DNA from 3 places in the Streptomyces sp. NPDC056347 genome. Region 2 is predicted to be linked to each of the others. Evidence: riboswitches for the same ligand, from Rfam matches in the RefSeq annotation. Region 2 holds a riboswitch; each other region holds the start of a gene.

Region 1 (6,705 bases), on a different contig from region 2:
GGCGAAGCGGCGGATGCCGCGCTCGCGGGCGACGGCCGCGATGTGTTCGAGCAGCGCCGAGGCCACGCCCCGGCCCTGGTGCGCGTCCTGGACCAGGAAGGCGACCTCGGCCTCGTCGGCGGGTGCGGAGGCGGGCCTGCCGCGCTCGTCGATCCGGTCGTAGCGGACGGTCGCGATGAACTCGCCGCCGACCGTGACCGCGAGCCCCACCCGGTCGACGTAGTCGTGGTGGGTGAAGCGGTGCACGTCCCGGTCGGACAGCCGGGGGTACGGGGCGAAGAACCGGTAGTACTTCGACTCGTCGGAGACCTGCTCGTAGAAGCTGACCAGCCGCTCGGCGTCGTCCGTGGTGATGGGCCTGATGCGCGCCGTGCCGCCGTCGCGGAGGACGACGTCCGCTTCCCAGTGGTCGGGGTAGGCGTGATGTGGACTCTGCTCCGGGGCGGGCTCCATGGGCAAAGCGTACGGCTCGGTCAGCGGTCGCGTACGTACCGGGGGCGGGGCAGTCTGAGAAGGCCGATCAAGGGATGTCCCGCACGTCACGGGCATTCCGGGACTCGGCCGGAGCACTGCGCACTGCATGCGAGAATGGTCTAGACAACTGTTGATTCGTGAAGGGCAGAACCATGGCTGAGCGCCGCGTCAACGTCGGTTGGGCCGAGGGCCTGCACGCCCGCCCCGCTTCCATCTTCGTCCGAGCCGCCACGGCGTCCGGCGTCCCCGTGACGATCGCCAGGACCGACGGCACGCCGGTGAACGCCGCGTCCATGCTCGCGGTCCTCGGCCTCGGCGCGCAGGGCGGCGAGGAGATCGTGCTCGCTTCCGAGGCGGACAACTCCGAAGCCGCTCTGGACCGTCTGGCGAAGCTGGTCGCCGAGGGGCTCGAGGAGCTTCCGGAGACCGTCTGAGGCGTTTTCACCGACGTTTTCAATGATGCTTTCAGCGAGAGAGCCGCGGCACCGTAAAAACGGATCCGCGGCTTTTTCGTGTCCGAGCGATTCCATCGGAATGTAATACGCCGCAAGAAATCACATCGACCGGCCGGGCCGAAGCACATCTCTTTTGTACGACACCGTTGTTAATTACGGGTACCAGCGGTGTTTACGGAATGTTGCGAGCCCCTCACCGGGCCTCCGGCACGGGGGCGCGGGGGTCCGGGACGCAGTCGGTGCGCGGCCGCGGCCCGCTCCGCGTGATGGGCGGCCAGCGCCCTGGCACGGTCGGCGTCGCCGCGCGCCACCGCGTCCACGATGGCCCCGCGCTCGGCCCAGGAATCCGCCGGACGGGCCGGCCGCTCGACCACGTACATCCAGGCGATCTTGTGCCGCAACTGGCCGAGCAGGGCGATCAGGCCGGGGCTGCCGGAGGCCTGCGCCAGCGTCTCGTGGAACCATCCGCCCAGTGGGCGCAGGTCCTCGGTCTCGCCCCGCAGTGCCCGGTCGCGGCCGAGGCGGACGAGGCCGCGCAGCACCTTGAGGTGGGCCTCGGTGCGGCGCTGCGCGGCGCGGGCGGCGCCCAGCGGCTCCAGCAGCGTCCGGGCCTCCAGGAGGTCGGCCGCCTCCAGGTCGGTGGGCTCGGCCACGCAGGCGCCCGCGTGTCTGCGGGTGACGACGAAGCCCTCGGGCTCCAGGGTGCGCAGCGCTTCACGGACCGGGACGCGGGAGACCCCGTACCGGCGGGCCAGCACCTCCTCCGTGAGACGGCTGCCGCGCGCGAAGACACCGGAGACGATGTCGTCACGGATCGCCGTGCTTACCGAATGCGCGGGAATGCGCATGCCCGAACCTCCGCCTCAGTACCCGCGAGAACGCGGTCGCCCGAAACCTGTTCCGTGACTCTATTGCAATGCGTCGGAATTTCCGATGCCGGGCAGGAATTCACGAATGACTTCCGGCCGCGGAAGGGCCCGGCGAAATCCGGGGGCGGTCCATCGAAGGGCTGCCGCCCACGCCGTGCGGCGGACATGCCGAAGGCCCCGGACACGGGGTCCGGGGCCTTCGGCGGATGCAGCGCGGAGCGCCCGTCAGACGGCGGCTCCGTGGGCGCGCAGATACGCGACCGGGTCCAGGTCGGAGCCGTACGACGGCGTCGTGCGGGCCTCGAAGTGGAGGTGCGGGCCGGTGGAGTTGCCGGTCGAGCCGGAGAGGCCGATCTGCTGCCCTTCGGCGACGCTCTGTCCGATCGAGACGCCGATGGAGGAGAGGTGGCCGTACTGCGTGTACGTGCCGTCCGTCATCCGGAGCACGATGTTGTTGCCGTACGCGCCGCCCCAGCCGGCCTCGACGACCGTACCGGCGCCCACGGCGACGACGGAGCTGCCGGACACCGCGTGGAAGTCGACGCCGGAGTGGCTGCCGGAGGACCAGAGCGAGCCGCCGGACTTGTAGCCGGTGGTGACGTACGAACCGGCGACGGGGAGGCGGAAAGCGCCCAGCCCGGTGCGCTCGGCGGACCGGGCGACGCGGGTCGTCCCGGCGCGGGACTCGGTCGCGCGCTCCGCCGCGACCCTGGCCTCGGCCTTCTTCTTGGCCTCGGCCCTGGCTTTCGCCTTGGCCTTGGCCTTGACCTTGGCCGCGGTGTCGGCCTGGTGCCGCTGTGCGTCGGCCTGGGCTCCGATCCGCTCGGCGAGGGTCTCGTCGATGGTGAGGACCTGGGTGAGGCCGGTGTCCTCGACGGCGGCGGACTCGGAGTCCGCGGCGACGGCGGGGGCGGCCAGACCGCCGATGACGCCGGTGGTGGCCAGGGTCGCGACGCCGACGGCCTTCGCGCCCCTGCGCGTCAGTCGGTTCGGGGCACGGTGCTTCCCGGTGGCACGGGTGAACGCCATGGAGTGGCTGATCCTTTCCTTCCTTCTCGCCTACCGGGTTAGCTGACGGGTTCGGAGCAGGAAGGTCTCCTACGGGCACCCCGGCCCCATGGGGCTCAGGCGTCCGATTCACCCCAGGGACTGCGTGGGTCCCCGGCTCCCCGGGCTCGCGCCGGACGGGGACTCGGCGATGACTGTCCGGTACGTCACGGATGCGGCATACGAGTGCGAACAGTCGAGCCGACGCTAAACGGGGTTGCTTTCATCCGCCAAACGGACAGGCCGTTTTGTAGCGCATCCCACAGGGCAGACGGGCAACCTCCCAACAGAACGGACAAAAGGGGCGACCCTCACGAGATCTCGCTCGTGCGGGTCGCCCCTTTGCCCCACTGTGCACCGATCGGCGCGGTCCGTGTTCGGTCTCACCGGTACCGACCGGCCAACCGGCCGTTCAGCCGGTCAGCCGGTGACCACCGACACCTCTCCGATGCCCAGGGCCCGGACGGGCTCCGCGATCCGGGCCGCATCGCCGACCAGGACCGTGACCAGCCGGTCGACCGGGAAGGCGTTGACGACCGCCGCGGTCGCCTCGACCGTGCCGGTCTCCGCGAGACGGGCGTACAGCTGCGCCTGGTAGTCGTCCGGCAGGTGCTGCTCGACCTGGTCGGCGAGGGTGCCCGCGACGGAGGCCGCCGTCTCGAACTTCAGCGGCGCGACGCCCACCAGGTTCTGCACCGCCGTCTCGCGCTCCTCGTCGGTGAGGCCCTCGGCCGCCAGCGTCCGCAGCACCGTCCACAGGTCCCTCAGCGCCGGTTCGGTGGACTCGGTGTCCACCGAACCGCTGATCGCCAGCATCGCGGCACCGGTGGCGCCCGACGCCGAGTCCGGAGCCGTCGAGCGCAGCACCTGGGCGAAGGCCCGCACGCCGTACGTGTAGCCCTTCTCCTCGCGCAGCACCCGGTCGAGCCGGGAGGTGAGCGTGCCGCCCAGGCAGTAGGTGCCGAGCACCTGGGCCGGCCACACGCTGTCGTGGCGGTCGGCGCCGATCCGGCCGATCAGCAGCTGGGTCTGCACCGCGCCGGGCCGGTCGACGATCACCACCCGGCCGGTGTCGTCGGCCGTGATCGGCGGTACGGGGCGGGACTCGGCGGCCTCGCCCGACCAGTCGCCCAGGGTGTCGGCGAGCAGGGCGTCCAGGTCGATGCCGGTGAGGTCGCCGACGACCACGGCGGTCGCGGTCGACGGCCGGACGTGGGCCTCGAAGAAGGCGCGCACGGCGGCCGCGTCGATCCGCCCCACCGTCTCCTCGGTGCCCTGGCGCGGACGCGACATCCGCGCCTCGGCCGGGAAGAGCTCCTTGGAGAGCTGCTTGGCGGCGCGCCGGGCCGGGTTGGCCTGCTCGTGCGGGATCTCGTCGAGCCGGTTGCGCACCAGCCGCTCGACCTCGCTGTCGGCGAAGGCGGGCGCCCGCAGCGCCTCGGCGACCAGCCCGAGCGCCTTGGCCAGCCGGGAGGCCGGGACTTCCAGGGAGACCCGGACGCCGGGGTGGTCGGCGTGTGCGTCGAGCGTGGCGCCGCAGCGCTCCAGCTCGGCGGCGAACTCCTCCGCGGTGCGCTTGTCGGTGCCCTCTGACAGCGCCCGCGACATGATCGTGGCCACGCCGTCGAGGCCCTCGGGCTCGGCGTCCAGCGGGGCGTCGAGGAAGATCTCGACCGCCACGACCTGCTGGCCGGGACGGTGGCAGCGGAGCACCGTGAGGCCATTGGGCAGGGCGCCGCGCTCCGGGGCGGGGAAGGCCCAGGGACGAGCGGTGCCGGGGGCCGGCTGCGGGTGGAACTGCATCGAAACTCCAGTCGCGGCGTCGGTCACTTGCCCGCTCCTTCCTGCGCGTCGGTGTCGTCGGCGTCGGTCGCGTCGGCGTCCGCGGACTCGGCCGCCTCGACCGGCTCGTAGACCAGCACCGCGCGGTTGTCGGGGCGCAGCCGGGCCTTGGCGATCGCCTGGACCTCCTCCGCGGTGACGTCGAGCACCCGGTGCACGGCGGTCAGGGCGAGCTGCGGGTCACCGAACAGCACCGCGAACCGGCAGAGTTCGTCGGCGCGCCCGGCGACCGTACCGAGCCGGTCCAGCCATTCGCGCTCCAACTGGGCCTGCGCTCGCTCCATTTCCTCGGGCGTCGGGCCCTCGGCGGCGAACCGGGCGAGCTCCTCGTCGACCGCGGCCTCGATCTCGGGAACCTCCACACCGCCGGACGTCTTCACGTCCAGCCAGCCGAGCGAGGGTGCCCCGGCCAGCCGCAGCAGCCCGAAACCGGCCGCCACCGCCGTACGGTCGCGCCGGACCAGGCGGTTGTGGAGCCGCGAGGACTCGCCGCCGCCGAGCACGGTCAGCGCGAGGTCCGCCGCGTCGCACTCGCGGGTGCCGTCGTGCGGCAGCCGGTAGGCGGCCATCAGGGCCCGCGCCGGGACCTCCTCGCGCACCTCCTCGCGAAGCTGCTCGCCGATGATCTCCGGGAGCGCTCCGTCACGCGGCGGCTGCTTGCCGTCGTGGGACGGGATGGAGCCGAAGTACTTCTCGACCCAGGCGAGGGTCTGCTCGGGGTCGATGTCGCCGACCACCGAGAGCACCGCGTTGTTCGGCGCGTAGTAGGTCCGGAAGAAGGTGCGCGCGTCCTCCAGGGTCGCGGCGTCCAGGTCGGCCATCGAGCCGATCGGGGTGTGGTGGTACGGGTGGCCCTCGGGGTAGGACAGCGCCGTGAGCTTCTCGAACGCCGTGCCGTAGGGGACGTTGTCGTAGCGCTGGCGGCGCTCGTTCTTGACGACGTCGCGCTGGTTCTCCATGGACTCTTCGTCGAGCGCGGCGAGCAGCGAGCCCATGCGGTCCGCCTCCAGCCACAGAGCCAGCTCCAGCTGGTGCGTGGGCATGGTCTCGAAGTAGTTGGTGCGCTCGAAGCTGGTGGTGCCGTTGAGCGAGCCGCCGGCGCCCTGCACCAGCTCGAAGTGGCCGTTCCCCTTGACCTGGCCGGAGCCCTGGAACATCAGGTGCTCGAAGAGGTGCGCCAGGCCGGTGCGCCCCTTGACCTCGTGGCGCGAGCCGACGTCGTACCAGAGGCAGACCGCGGCGACCGGGGTCAGATGGTCCTCGGAGAGCACCACGCGCAGGCCGTTGGCCAGGCGGTGCTCGGTCGCTGTCAAGCCGCCGGAGCCGGCCTGAGCGGTGGCCGTGTGACCCATGGGCATGTACGTCCCTTCGATCGCGATACTGGATTTCCTGCGAGACCTGCCACTTTAAGCAAGCGGACGGACACCTGGCGAAGTTCCCGTTCCGGGGAAGTTCGCGTGAAAGAGGGGCGCATCCCCCGCGTGGCGGGGCGGAAAACCGTTCCGGCTCGGTCCTCGTACGCCCTTTGGGACGGGTCGAGGTCGGGGTTGTCAGTGCGGCGGTCCACAATGGTCCGCGTCAGAACCTGAGGTTGCCCGAAACAGAATCCGTGAAGGAGTCGCAGCAGCGATGGCCCGCCGCAGCACGAAGACCCCGCCGCCGGACGACTTCGAGGAGAAGATCCTCGACATCGACGTCGTCGACGAAATGCAGGGCTCCTTCCTCGAGTACGCGTACTCCGTGATCTACTCGCGGGCCCTGCCCGACGCCCGCGACGGCATGAAGCCGGTGCACCGCCGCATCGTGTACCAGATGAACGAGATGGGCCTGCGCCCCGACCGCGGCTTCGTGAAGTGCGCCCGCGTCGTCGGCGAGGTCATGGGCAAGCTGCACCCGCACGGCGACGCGTCGATCTACGACGCGCTGGTCCGTCTGGCGCAGCCGTTCTCGATGCGGCTCCCCCTGGTCGACGGCCACGGGAACTTCGGCTCGCTCGGGAACGACGACCCGCCCGCCGC
Region 2 (6,705 bases):
TGCAGTACGGACGGCCGTTGCGCGGGTCCCACACGACGGTCGTCTCGCGCTGGTTGGTGATCCCGATCGCGTGCAGATCCGTGCCGCTCAGCCCGCAGGTGCGCAGCGCGGTCTGCATCACCGAGTTGGTGCGCTCCCAGATCTCCACCGGATCGTGCTCCACCCAGCCCGAGCGGGGCAGGATCTGCTCGTGCTCCAGCTGGTGCCTGGCCACTTCGCTCCCGCCGTGATCGAAGATCATGAAGCGGGTGCTGGTGGTGCCTTGGTCCACCGCGCCGATGAAGTCCGCCATGGCATGCCGCCTCTCCTCGATCCGGATCCGCCGCGCGGACCGGGTCTCATGTCTCGGGCAGTACGGGGGTCCTGCCCTCCGGCTCCTTGTCGGCCGAGGGCAGGAAGGAGCTGATGAGGACCTTGTAGACGAAGGCGCCCACCGGGCCGCCGACCAGCGGCCCCACGATGGGCACCCAGAAGTAGAGCTCCCCGTACTGGTCCCGCCAGGCCCCGCCGTACCCGGTGAGGAAGCTCGCGAGCCTGGGGCCGAGGTCACGGGCCGGGTTGATCGCGTATCCGGCGTTGGTGCCGAAAGCCATGCCGATGGCCACCACGATGAGGCCCACGACGAACGGGCCGAGGTTGGCGCCCGGCGGCGTGTTGAGGAGATCGGTCACCGCGAAGATCAGCAGGACGAGGATCGCGGTACCGATGACCTGGTCGCGGAAGGCCCCCCACTCATGGATCGGGAGCGTGTGGTTCCCGTTGGCGGGGAGGGTGGAGAACACCCCCTGCGTCTTGACCGTGTGCCCCGGGTCGACCTGCGCCAGCGCCTCCGAGTAGTTCCACCGCACCAGCAGCGCCCCGACGAACGCGCCCGCGACCTGCGCGAGCGAGTACGGCGCCACCTTGTTCCAGGGGAAGCCCTTGAACGCGGCCAGCGAGACCGTCACCGCCGGATTGAGATGAGCGCCGCTCAGGCGGCCCGCGACGTAGACGCCCAGGGTGACGCCGAGCCCCCATGCCCAGGCGATGCTGTCGTGGTTCCCGAGGCCCCCCGGAGGTTCGGTGAGCGCACCGCCCGCCGCGACCTGGGCCACGACCCCGCAGCCGAAGAGGATGAGGATCAGCGTGCCGAGGAACTCCGCGGAGAGTTCCCCGGCGAGTCCCGAGTTCCTGAGCCGCCCCATGGGGAACCCGCTTCCTGTCGGTCCGCGAAGGCCGGTGCCATAGATCCGGATATGAGAGTAATCGGAGGTTTGTGGTTCCGCATGCGTTTCGCGGCCCGCCCGGCGCGGGGGCGCCGAGGGGAAGGGAACCCGGTGGGGGTATCGTCGGGCGCGTATCGCAGGACTCGTACGAGCCAGGATTCGAGGCAGCCGTGGATCGCGGACGGACACGCGCACCGGGAGCGTCCCGGCTGTTCGTGCTGTGCGCCGTCCTGTTCGGTCTGTTCCTCATGCACGGAGCGCCCGCCAGTGCCGTGGAGGGCTGTCACGACGCGCGGGCCATGGCCGCCGCCGCGCCGGGTGCGGCGCAGCCCGGCGGCCATGCCGCCATGGCCGCGGAGGACGGGGCCGATCGGGTGGCCGCCGCGATGCCCGTGGCGGGCGGCGAGTCCTGCGTGTTCACCCAGTCCCGGGACCGGGTGCTGCCGCTGCTGATGGCACTCGGCCTGGTGCTGCTGACCGCCGGGGTGCTGACCGGGCGCCGCGCCGCCGTACGCGGACCGGCGCGGCGGGGACCACCGCGGGCCGGCCGGCAACTGCTTCTCCAGGTGTGCGTCGCGCGGACGTGACAGGAATCCGCCGGTCCACGGCCCACGGGCCCGACCGGCCGGATCACCCTGCCCTTCCGCGCGTCACGAACGTGGCGCATCCACCTGAGAAGAGAACCGTGATGTCTGTTCTTCCGCCCTTCGCCGCCCGCCACCGTCGCACGCTCGCGACGGTCGGCACCACCGCCGCACTCGCCCTGGCCCTGACGGCCTGCGGTTCCTCCGACGACTCCTCGCACGACTCCGCCGGGCCGGGCATGGACCACGGCTCGGCCAAGGCGTCCGCCCCGGCCGCCGCCGGTACGTTCAACGACGCGGACGTGGAGTTCGCGCAGCAGATGATCCCGCACCACCAGCAGGCCATCGAGATGGCGAAGCTTGCCGACGGCCGGGCCGCCGACGCCGAGATCAAGAAGCTGGCCACCGCGATCGAGAGCGCACAGGACCCCGAGATCAACACGATGAAGGGCTGGCTCACGTCCTGGGGCAAGCCGCTGCCGGACTCCTCGATGGGTGACATGCCCGGGATGGACCATGGAACGGACGGCGCGGGCATGCCCGGAATGATGTCCGACAAGGACATGGCCGAACTCGAGGCCGCCAAGGGCAGGGACTTCGACAAGAAGTTCGCCCAGCTCATGATCGGCCACCACGAGGGCGCGGTCACCATGGCCGAGGACGAGCAGAAGCAGGGCAGGAACGCCGACGCGAAGAAGCTCGCCGAAGCCGTCGTCACGGCCCAGACCGCGGAGATCGAGCAGATGAACAAGATCATCGACCGGCTCTGACCCCGACAGGAGCCGTGGGCGCGGAGAGCAGTTCGGCCACCTCCTGCGGGGATGTCTCGCGCAGCCCCTCCTCGACCAGCAGCCACCGCGTCGTGCCGACCGCTTCCAGGAACGGCAGGTCGTGACTGGCGATCAGCAGTGCGCCTTCGTAGGCCTCCAGCGCGCTGGTCAGCTGCCGCACGCTCGCGATGTCGAGGTTGTTGGTCGGCTCGTCCATCATCAGCAGCTGCGGCGCCGGTGCGGCGAGCATCGTCGCGGCGAGCGCGGCACGGAACCGCTCGCCGCCCGAGAGGGTGCCCGCCGGCTGCTCGGCGCGTTTTCCCTGGAACAGGAAGCGTGCGAGCTGGGCGCGGATGTGGTTGTCGGTGACCCCGGGGGCCATGCGGGCGGCGTTCGCCGCGACGCTCAGCTCCGGGTCCAGCACGTCGAGCCGCTGGGGGAGGAACCGCGTCGGGACGAAGGTCCTGGCCTCGCCGGACAACGGTGCCAGCTCGCCGGTGAGCGTACGCAGCAGCGTCGTCTTCCCCGCGCCGTTGCGGCCGACGAGCGCGATCCGTTCGGGCCCCTGCACCTGGAGGCGCCCTTCGCGCAGTCGGCCGAACCGGGGGCGCAGTTCGCTCACGGACAGCACGGTGCGTCCGGTGGGCACCGCCGTGTGCGGCAGGCTCACCCGGATCTCGGCATCGTCGCGGATCGCGTCCGCTGCCTCCTCCCGTCGCTCGCGAGCCTCGCCGAGCCGTTCCTCGTGAACGCCGCGGAGCTTGCCCGCCGACTCCTGGGCGGACCGCTTGCGGCGGCCTGCCAGGATCTTCGGCAGCCCGCCCTCCGCCTCGGCCTTCCTGCCGGCGCGCTGACGCCTGGCCAGTTTCGTGCGAGTCTCCTCCAGCTCGCGTTTCTGGCGGCGTACGTCCGCCTCGGCGGCACGGAGCGTCCGTCCGGCGGCCTCCTGTTCGGCGGCCACGGCCTCCTGGTAGGCGGACCAGCCGCCGCCGTACCAGTTCACCGATCCGGCGCGCAGCTCGGCGATGCGGTCCACGCGCTCCAGCAGTTCGCGGTCGTGGCTGACCACGATCAGTACGCCCGAGTGCCAGGAGTCGACGGCCCCGTACAGCCTCTGGCGGGCGAACAGGTCCAGGTTGTTGGTGGGTTCGTCCAGGAGCAGGACGTCGGGCCGTTCCAGCAGCAGCGCCGCGAGGCGCAGCAGCACGGTCTCCCCGCCGGACAACTCGCCCACGGTACGGTCGAGTCCGACGCCGTCGAGACCGAGCGAGCCCAGGGTCGCCAGGGCCCGCTCCTCGACGTCCCAGTCCTCGCCGATCGTCTCGAAGTGCTTCTCGTCGACGTCTCCGGACTCGATGGCCCGCAGTGCCTCGCGCCGCTCCGCGATGCCGAGCGCGCGGTCCACCCGCAGGGCGGTGTCGAGGGTGATGTTCTGCGGCAGATGGGCGAGGCTGCCGCCGATGGTCACCGAGCCCTCGGACGGGCGCAGTTGACCGGTGAGCAACCGCAGCAGGGTGGACTTGCCCGCACCGTTGTTGCCGACGAGTCCGATCCGGCCACGGCCGACGCTCAGCGAGAGCCCGTCGAAGACCGTGGTGCCGTCCGGCCATCGGAAGGTCAGGGCGGAGCAGGTGAGGGAGGCGCTGGGCGCGGTGGGTGTCGCCATGGTTTTCCTCGCAGTCGAGTCGCATACGCAATGAACGGGGATTCGTATGCGAGCACCACGCGGCGACCGGGCAGCGGAGAAAGGGTGCGGCGGTCCTGGAGATCGATGGACGGGCCATGCACCGAGGTCGCATCCACGCGGATGCCACGGGCAGTGCGGAAGCACTGCGACAGCGTGGCGGGCGTACGGCCGGGAGCCGTACCGCGCGGTGTTCGCGGACCTCAGATGCGCAACGTCCACCTCTATCGGAGACAACAGGACATAGGAACCATAACCGCAGGGTGGAGGGGAAGGCAACGCCGGCCGGTCCGCGGGGCGACGCGCGGGACGGATCCGAAAGGCGCCTTTCGTTGTTCCGTGGCGCGAGTCACATCCTGTCGGCGGGGGTCGCGCCACGCGCTTCGGAGCCCTTTGCCCGCAAGGCTTCGGGCCCGGTCGACGCGAGTGGGGTGACCGGGAATCCAACGACTTGATCTTGTTGGTGAATTGCAAGTGGAAATTAGGGTCTTGTCCCTTTCGGTTCTTCTCGCTTACGGTCTCCGTCAATCCGGACGGAACGCCGAATCCTGCCGCTGTCCGGCGCATTCCGACCACTTGTGCACGGCAGGAGCGGGGAACCCAGGCACATCGCCGGTCCGGACACCCGGACGGCTCGGGGTGAAGTCGCGCTCCCGCGCGGCCGGGCAGCTCCAGCCCGAACCCGACAGCTCACCTCGCAGGCGACGGAGAGGAACCACCATGCGCTTCACCGCTACGTGCCGTCGTCGCACCTACGCCTCGCTGACCAGGGGTTTCATAGCCGTGGGCGCAGGGGCGGCCGTTCTGTTGCTGCCGCTGTTCGGCGCTCGGGCGGCCTCGGCGACACCGGCTCCGCCGACCGCCACCGCGTCCGCCGGGCAGCCCTCGGCGTACACGAACGATCTGGACGGCTGGATCAAGCAGTCCCTCGCGGTCATGGCCGAGCACAGCATCCCCGGCAGCTACGAGGGCATCCACCGCAACATCATGCGCGAGTCCTCGGGCAACCCGCTCGCCGTCAACGGCTGGGACTCGAACGCCGCCGCCGGAACCCCCTCCAAGGGGCTCCTCCAGATCATCGATCCGACCTTCCTCGCCTACCACGTGCCCGGCACGTCAACGGACAGCTTCGACCCCGTCGCCAACATCACCGCGGCGTGCAACTACGCCGCCGACCGCTACGGTTCCATCGACAACGTCGACGGGGCCTACTGACCTCCGTCACTCCGGGGCGGACTCCGCCGCCCGCTCCGGCTGTCCGGCGCGGGGCGGGAGGGGCACGGTGGCCGCCGCCCCGTTGCGTACCGCCTGCACCGCGGCGTCGTGCAGGCGGCGGCTGTCCTCCTCCGAACAGCACGCCACGGGGCTGCCCGCCATCGTGAACCAGTCGATCGCCCCCGAGTACTGCACCGTGATCTGGGCCGTGTCCTCGGCCCAGGTCGTGTGCACGGTCAGGTCCCCGGACAGGACACCGACCTCCTCCGTGAGCACGCCGCCGTGCCCGGAGAACACACCACAAGTCGTCCATGACGCCCAAGCCATGCATCCAGGCTGGCACCGGCGCGGCGAATGCGCGACCCATGGGTCGCACGCATTCGCCGGATGCCGGACGAGGGGGAAAATTTCCCTCGGTCCGGCCTTCGGTTCCCGCACCTGCCGATCCCCCGATGTTCCCTACACAGTTAGCGTCAAATCGTCGAAATGGATCACTGGAACAACGAATTCCGAAGGTGAACACCTCTTGACCTGCGGATCACGTCAGGATTGCATGGCGCGCTGGGAGCGACGAAACCACTCACCACGTCCTCGTCTGGAGGCGATACCGCTCCCGTGCTCAAACACCGCACCTTTTGATCGGAACCGCACGATGACCGACACGCTCAGCGCACCACAGGCGCTCGCCCCGGCGACCGGCCCCACCCCCCAGAAGCTCAAGCGCTCCATCGGCGTCGTGGGCGGCACGCTGCTCACGCTGTCCTGTGTGACGCCCGCCTCGACCCTCTTCGTGGTCGTGCCGGACCTCTTCTCCAGCCTCGGCACGTACACGGCCCTGACCATCGCCATCGGCTCGCTGCTCTGCATCGCGGTCGCCTTCTGCTACTCGGAACTGGGCACCCTCATCCCCAGCGCCGGCGGCGAGTACGCCATGGTGTCGACCATGGCGGGACGGCTCGCCGGATGGCTCGTCTTCGTGCTGTCGCTGCTGGTCGTGATGATCGTGCCCCCGGTGATCTCCATGGGGACGGCGGACTACCTGGCGCCCATCGTGCACATACCGGCCCCCGTCGCGGGCGCCGGGGTCATGCTGCTCGCCACCCTCGCCGGTCTGCTGGACCTGCGCGCCAACGCGTGGATCACCGGAATCTTCCTGGTCCTCGAAGTGATCGCGGCGGGCGTCGTCGCCGTACTGGGCTTCGCCCACACCGAGCGCGGCGGATCGGCTCTGGTGCACGGCACGGTCG
Region 3 (6,705 bases), on a different contig from region 2:
GGCCGAGATCGGCCGCACCGAGGAGACCGGCGTCGAGGTGGTCGGCGAGGCCGCCGACGTCGACCAGGCGGTCACCGTCATCACGGCGACCCGCCCCGAGGTCGTCCTCCTCGACGTCCACCTCCCGGGCGGCGGCGGCGTCGAGGTACTGCGCCGCTGCTCCTCGCTGATGGGGGCCGTCGACAATCCGGTGCGGTTCCTGGCGCTGTCCGTGTCGGACGCCGCCGAGGACGTGATCGGCGTCATCCGGGGAGGTGCCCGCGGCTATGTCACCAAGACCATCACCGGCACCGACCTGGTCGACTCGGTCTTCCGCGTCCAGGACGGCGACGCGGTGTTCTCGCCCCGGCTGGCCGGCTTCGTCCTCGACGCCTTCGCCTCCACGGACGCGCCGCCGGTCGACGAGGACCTGGACCGCCTCACCCAGCGCGAGCGCGAGGTGCTGCGGCTGATCGCCCGCGGCTACGCCTACAAGGAGATCGCCAAGCAGCTGTTCATCTCGGTGAAGACGGTCGAGTCGCACGTCTCGGCCGTGCTGCGCAAGCTCCAGCTCTCCAACCGGCACGAGCTGACCCGGTGGGCGACGGCCCGGCGGCTGGTCTGAGCCGCCGGGCCGCACGGGGCCCCGGGTCCCCGGCCCCTCACGCCGGGTCGAGCGAGATGTTCAGCTTCTCGCCGATCCGGGCGAAGCCGATGCCCGCGTAGATCCGCTCCACGGCCTCGTCGGCCGGTTCCAGCCACACCACCCGGCAGCCGCGCTCGAAGGCGGTGGCCGTCAGATGGGCGGAGAGCGCGGCGCCGATGCCCCGGCGGCGGTAGGCGTCGGCGACGGCCAGCCCGGCCAGTTCGGTGAGGCCGTCGACGGGTACGGAGCAGCCGCCCGCGGCCACCGGTACGCCGTCGAGCGTGGCGAGGGCCGCGACCCCGCCGCCCTCGGCCGCCGTGCGCAGCCACCGCGCCGTGCCGTCCTCGGGCTCGCCGGCGCCGCCGTAGCCGTGGTGCTGGACGAGGGCGGCGGCGGCGAACTCGGCGTCGGTGGCCGGTTCGCCGACCACGAGGTCCGTCACCGGTTTCGGCGCCAGCAGCCCGTCCGGGGCGCAGGCCATGATCGGGGCCCGGTTCTCGACGGTGAACCCGGCGGCCAGCAGCGCGGGTTCGACCGCGGGCGCCGAACCGGGCAGGAACTCCAGCCGGGGCAGCCGGTCGTGCGCCCGGAACGCGGCGACCAGCGCGCCGATGTCCTCGGCGGTCGGCTCCGCGTCCTGGTCGGGTATGGCGTAATTGGCGTACTTGAGGGACCAGTCGGGGTTGTACCGCACGGTGAACGGCCCGACCCGGAGATGGTCCGGGGAACGCTGGGCGAGCGTGCGGGCGTGGGTCTGGACCTCGGCGTCCATGGGCATGTCGGGTTGTCCTCGGGCCGGTTGCTCGACGGAGGGCCGCCGCGACGGCGGACGGCCCGGACCGGCGTCGGGAGCCTATGCCACCCGGGTGGCTCCCGCGAAGGGCATCTGGTCGATCGGGGCGACCCGGACCGGTGCGCCGGGGCGCGGGGCGTGGATCATCTGCCCGTTGCCGATGTAGAGCCCGACGTGGCTGATGCCGGAGAAGAAGAACACCAGGTCCCCGGGGGCGAGTTCGGACCGGCTCACCCGCCGTCCGGCATTGATCTGGGTGTACGTGGTCCGGGGCAGCGAGACCCCGGCGGAGCGCCAGGCGGCCTGGGTGAGCCCGGAGCAGTCGAAGGAGGAGGGGCCGGTGGCGCCCCACACGTACGGCTTGCCGAGCGCCCCGTACGCGAAGGCGACGGCCGCGGCGGCGCGCCCGCTGGGTGCCTGGACGGAGCCGCGCGGCAGGGAGCGGGACGCGCGGGCGGCCGAGCCCTGATCCGTGTTCTCGTACGAGGTGCGCTCGGCCGGGGTCAGCCGGTCGAGGAGACGGCGGGCCTCGGTCAGGCGGGTCGTGATCGCCGCCTTGCTCTTCCTCAGCTCCGTCCGGCGGGCGGTCAGGTCGGCGAGCTGCCCCTTGGCCTGGGCGCGCAGCGTGGCGATCCGGGCGACCTGCTGCCGGACCCGGTCGAGCGCGACGGACTGGCGGTCCGCGACCCGGTCCAGGTACGAGGCCCGCTCCAGGTACTGGTCGGGGTCGGAGGAGAGCGCCAGCTGCACGGAGGGGCCGAGGCCGCTGGTGCGGTACTGCGCGGCGGCGAAGGACCCCAGCTCCTGGCGGGAGGCGTTGAGGCGCTCGGTGCGGCGGGCGGCCTCGTCGCGCAGCGCGTCCAGGGCATGCTCCGCGGCGGCGGCCTTCTCCTTCGCCCCGTTGTACCGCTCGGTGGCGATCTCCGCCTGGTGGTAGAGCCGGTCCACCTCGGACTTGACCTGGGCGGGGGTGCGTCGCGGTTCGGCGTGGGCCGCGGAGCCGGGCAGCGCGGCGGCGGTGGCGGCGCCGGTGAGGGCGAGGGTCGCCGCGGTGCGGGCAGCAGGGCCGGTGTACAGGCGCTGCTTGGGTTTTCGATGCGCTGCCACGGGGGCGTGCGTCCTTCCTGACGACTGCCCGACGGGAGTTGCCGACGGGCCCGCCGGTACGTTCGGCGGAGTGGCCGGTCTCCGTTGACGTCGGTCGCCCGGTCCGTCAGTGACGCTAGACCCGGGACACGGGCCGGAGTCGTAATGACGCTTATTGCTCGGTTTTGGCGTGGCAACGCCGACGATTGATCGGGAAAATTACGTCAGAGTGCCGCAATTGGTACAGGTGCGAGTGAAGTGGCACGAGGGCATGTTTGCCCCGTGAAGGTGGACCTGCCTGCCGGGGGGTGATATGGCCACGGCTAGGCTGCGGCCTCATGGACGTACTCATACATGTCTTCGTCGCCCTGCACATCGTCGGCATCGCCTCCCTGCTGGGCGGATTCCTGACCCAGATGAAGTCGATGGGCGCGGGCACGGCCCGGTTCGTCCCGGCGATGCTGCACGGTGCGCTGACCATGCTGGTCACCGGTGTCGCGCTGGTCGGGATGAACGAGGCCGACGGCGGTCACGTGAACAACATCAAGATCGGCGTGAAGCTGCTGGTCCTGATCGTGGTCCTGGCGCTCGTCTACATCAAGCGGGACGAGGAGAAGGTCGACAAGGGCGCCTTCGCGGCGGTCGGCGGGCTGACGCTCGTCAACATCTTCATCGCCACGCTCTGGACCTGATGCCGTTCCCGGCTGCCGGACGGGTCCGGCAGCCGGTACGCGGTACGCGGTCCGCGCGTGCCCGCCGCCGGCTACGCGGGGCGCACGCTGCCGTAGATCGGCATGTAGTAGATCGACTCCTCGCGCACGTTCGCCCCGGGCTTCGGCGCGTGGATCATCATCCCGTCGCCCTTGTAGATGCCGACGTGGCTGATGTCGTCGTAGAAGAAGACCAGGTCACCGGGGCGCAGGTCCGCCGTGGCGACCCGGGTGCCGATCTTGACCTGGTCCCAGGTGGTGCGCGGGATGTCGACGCCCGCGGCCTTCCAGGCGGCCTGGGTCAGCCCGGAGCAGTCGTACGAGGCCGGGCCCGTCGCGCCCCACACGTACGGCTTGCCTATCTGGGCCCGGGCGAAGGCGAGGACCTGCTCGGCCTTGGTCCCGGTGCTGGTGCCGCCGTCCGTGCCGGTACCGGTGCCGGTTCCCGCGTCCGTTCCCGTACCCGTACCGCCGGATTTCTTCGCGTCCCGCGCGGCGGCCTGCTGCTTCGCCAGCTCCTCGGCCTTGCGCCGGGCCTCCGCCTCTTTCTTCCGCTCGATCTCCGCGAGCCGCGCCTTCTCCTCGGCGGTCAGCTTCGAGAGCAGCGTGCGCGCCTCGGACAGCTTCGTCCGCACGTCCTGCTTGCTGGTGCGCAGCGACGCCTGGGCCGTCGTCAGCGTCTCCAGGCTCCGTACCGCCTCGGACCGCTTCTTCGCGGTCCTCTCCTGCTGGACGCGGAAGTCCGTGACCGCCTTCTGCTGGCGGCTGGTCATCCGCTCCATGAGCTGGCTCTGGTCGAAGTACGACTGCGGGTCGTCGGCCAGGAAGAACGTGGCGGTCGGCGCGACGGAGCCGTTGCGGTACTGCGCGGCCGCGAAGGCGCCCAGCGTCCTGCGGGCGTCGTTGAGCCTGTCGGCCCGCTCGGCGACGTCCTCCAGCAGGCCCTCGACCTCGGCCCGCTGGGCGGCGGTCGCCTCCTTCGCCCGGTTGTACCGCTGGGTCGCGGTGCCCGCCTGCCGGTAGAGATCGTCGACCTTCTTCTGTACGTCCTCGACGCTCGGCCTCGGGTCGGGCGCGGCCACCGCGCTCTGCGTGGAGAGCAGTGTCACGGACGCCAGGGCCGCGGTGGTGAGCCCGACGGCCGGTGCGGTGGAGCGCACCCGGGTACGGGGCTTGCGGTGCGATGCCAAGACGGCATCTCCTTCCGTGGACCGCCTACCGGGTTAGCTGTCGGGTTCGGGCGAACGGAAGGCGCCCTACGGTCCAGATGTGGGGGAAGGACCGATTCACCCCGGTACTGCGTCCGGGTCCCCGGCTCCGGACTCCCGCGAAGGCAGCCCGGATTCGGCGCGGGCGCCCGCTCGGCGTGGTTCGCCGCAAGGGGGTCGGGCCGCCCGGTCGAGCACGCTAGCCAACCCGTGGTGCCGCTGGGAAGGTTGATGTTCGAAATGCCCGATACATTTTCGTGACCTGCGCGAAGGCGGCAAAGGCGCTCACCCACCGTGGACCGCCGCTCCCGCTCCGTACCGTCCCGGCGAACGCCCACCGGGGGACAGGGGGCAGCCCGTAGACTCGACAAGCGATGAGCAGCCTCTTTGACGACAGTTTCCTGGCCGGCCTCCAGCACTCGGAGGAACAGCCCCCGCCGCCCCCCGAGGACGCCGCACCCGAGGAGGTGCCGGAGGGTCTGTTCGAGGGCGTGTTCGACGGCCCGCCGCCCAGGGACGCCTACTACCGCGACGGCGCCCCCCGCCCCGTCATCGACCCCGCGGCGCTCCTCGACGGGCTCAACACCGAGCAGCGCGCCGCCGTCGTCCACGCGGGCTCCCCGCTGCTCATCGTCGCCGGGGCCGGCTCGGGCAAGACCCGGGTGCTGACCCACCGGATCGCCCACCTCCTCGCCGAGCGCGGGGTGCACCCCGGTCAGATCCTGGCGATCACTTTCACCAACAAGGCCGCGGGCGAGATGAAGGAGCGCGTCGAGCAGCTCGTCGGACCGCGCGCCAACGCCATGTGGGTCATGACCTTCCACAGCGCGTGCGTACGCATCCTGCGCCGCGAGTCCAAGCGGCTCGGCTTCACCTCGTCGTTCTCGATCTACGACGCGGCCGACTCCAAGCGGCTGATGGCCCTGGTCTGCCGCGACCTCGACCTCGACCCGAAGCGCTTCCCGCCGAAGTCGTTCACGGCCAAGGTCTCCAACCTGAAGAACGAGCTGATCGACGAGGAGACCTTCGCCGGCCAGGCCGCCGACGGCTTCGAGAAGACCCTCGCCCAGGCGTACGCGATGTACCAGTCCCGGCTGCGCGAGGCCAACGCGCTGGACTTCGACGACATCATCATGACGACGGTCCACCTGCTCCAGGCGTTCCCCGACGTCGCCGAGCACTACCGCCGCCGCTTCCGGCACGTCCTGGTCGACGAGTACCAGGACACCAACCACGCCCAGTACACCCTGGTGCGCGAGCTGGTCGGCCCGGCGGGCGAGGGCGACGCCCCGGCCGAGCTGTGCGTCGTCGGTGACGCGGACCAGTCGATCTACGCCTTCCGCGGCGCGACCATCCGCAACATCCTCCAGTTCGAGGAGGACTACCCCGACGCGACGACGATCCTCCTGGAGCAGAACTACCGCTCCACCCAGACGATCCTCTCCGCCGCCAACGCCGTCATCGAACGCAACGAGAGCCGCCGGCCCAAGAACCTCTGGACGAACGCCGGCACCGGCACCCGGATCACCGGCTACGTCGCCGACACCGAGCACGACGAGGCGCAGTTCGTCGCCGACGAGATCGACCGGCTGACCGACGCGGGCGACGCCAAGGCCGGTGACGTGGCGGTCTTCTACCGCACCAACGCGCAGTCCCGCGTCTTCGAGGAGATCTTCATCCGCGTCGGCCTGCCCTACAAGGTCGTCGGCGGTGTGCGCTTCTACGAGCGCAAGGAGGTCCGGGACATCCTGGCCTACCTGCGCGTCCTCGCCAACCCCGAGGACACCGTCCCGCTGCGCCGCATCCTCAACGTGCCCAAGCGCGGCATCGGCGAGCGCGCCGAGGCGATGATCGACGCGCTCTCCCTGCGCGAGAGGATCACCTTCCCGCAGGCGCTGCGCCGGGTCGACGAGGCGTACGGGATGGCCGCCCGCTCGGCCAACGCCGTCAAGCGGTTCAACACGCTGATGGAGGAGCTGCGCACGATCGTCGAGTCGGGCGCGGGCCCCGCCGTGGTCCTGGAAGCGGTCCTGGAGCGCACGGGTTACCTCGCCGAACTCCAGGCGTCCACCGACCCCCAGGACGAGACCCGGATCGAGAACCTCCAGGAACTCGCCGCGGTCGCCCTCGAATTCGAGCAGGAGCGGGGCGAGGCGGGCGAGGAGGGCGCCGGTACGCTCGCCGACTTCCTGGAGAAGGTCGCGCTCGTCGCCGACTCCGACCAGATCCCCGACGAGGACGAGGACGGCTCCGGCGTCATCACGCTGATGACCCTGCACACCG

What was found. A riboswitch is a leader RNA that binds a small molecule or an ion and turns the genes downstream of it on or off. The one in region 2 is predicted to bind cyclic di-AMP.
Region 1: it holds a riboswitch for cyclic di-AMP, as region 2 does, so the genes downstream of both, ACFCV8_RS10260 (M23 family metallopeptidase) here and ACFCV8_RS03045 (transglycosylase SLT domain-containing protein) in region 2, are expected to answer to the same signal.
Region 3: it holds a riboswitch for cyclic di-AMP, as region 2 does, so the genes downstream of both, ACFCV8_RS16515 (NlpC/P60 family protein) here and ACFCV8_RS03045 (transglycosylase SLT domain-containing protein) in region 2, are expected to answer to the same signal.

The regions. Positions count from the first base shown of each region.
Region 1 is NZ_JBHJQP010000030.1:24,350-31,054, reverse strand. It holds gene ACFCV8_RS10275 (GNAT family N-acetyltransferase) at 1-453, opposite strand, end outside; gene ACFCV8_RS10270 (HPr family phosphocarrier protein) at 627-908, shown strand; gene ACFCV8_RS10265 (GntR family transcriptional regulator) at 1,079-1,777, opposite strand; gene ACFCV8_RS10260 (M23 family metallopeptidase) at 2,024-2,827, opposite strand; cyclic di-AMP (ydaO/yuaA leader) riboswitch at 2,841-3,006, opposite strand; gene ACFCV8_RS10255 (M16 family metallopeptidase) at 3,266-4,648, opposite strand; gene ACFCV8_RS10250 (M16 family metallopeptidase) at 4,672-6,045, opposite strand; gene ACFCV8_RS10245 (DNA topoisomerase (ATP-hydrolyzing) subunit A) at 6,317-6,705, shown strand, end outside.
Region 2 is NZ_JBHJQP010000006.1:64,877-71,581, reverse strand. It holds gene glpK (glycerol kinase GlpK) at 1-292, opposite strand, end outside; gene ACFCV8_RS03065 (MIP/aquaporin family protein) at 339-1,184, opposite strand; gene ACFCV8_RS03060 (hypothetical protein) at 1,376-1,792, shown strand; gene ACFCV8_RS03055 (DUF305 domain-containing protein) at 1,894-2,559, shown strand; gene ACFCV8_RS03050 (ABC-F family ATP-binding cassette domain-containing protein) at 2,543-4,225, opposite strand; cyclic di-AMP (ydaO/yuaA leader) riboswitch at 4,773-4,960, shown strand; gene ACFCV8_RS03045 (transglycosylase SLT domain-containing protein) at 4,964-5,458, shown strand; gene ACFCV8_RS03040 (hypothetical protein) at 5,465-5,785, opposite strand; gene ACFCV8_RS03035 (APC family permease) at 6,111-6,705, shown strand, end outside.
Region 3 is NZ_JBHJQP010000061.1:32,815-39,519, forward strand. It holds gene ACFCV8_RS16495 (LuxR C-terminal-related transcriptional regulator) at 1-604, shown strand, start outside; gene ACFCV8_RS16500 (GNAT family N-acetyltransferase) at 642-1,403, opposite strand; gene ACFCV8_RS16505 (NlpC/P60 family protein) at 1,479-2,525, opposite strand; gene ACFCV8_RS16510 (hypothetical protein) at 2,843-3,196, shown strand; gene ACFCV8_RS16515 (NlpC/P60 family protein) at 3,268-4,404, opposite strand; cyclic di-AMP (ydaO/yuaA leader) riboswitch at 4,411-4,574, opposite strand; gene pcrA (DNA helicase PcrA) at 4,797-6,705, shown strand, end outside.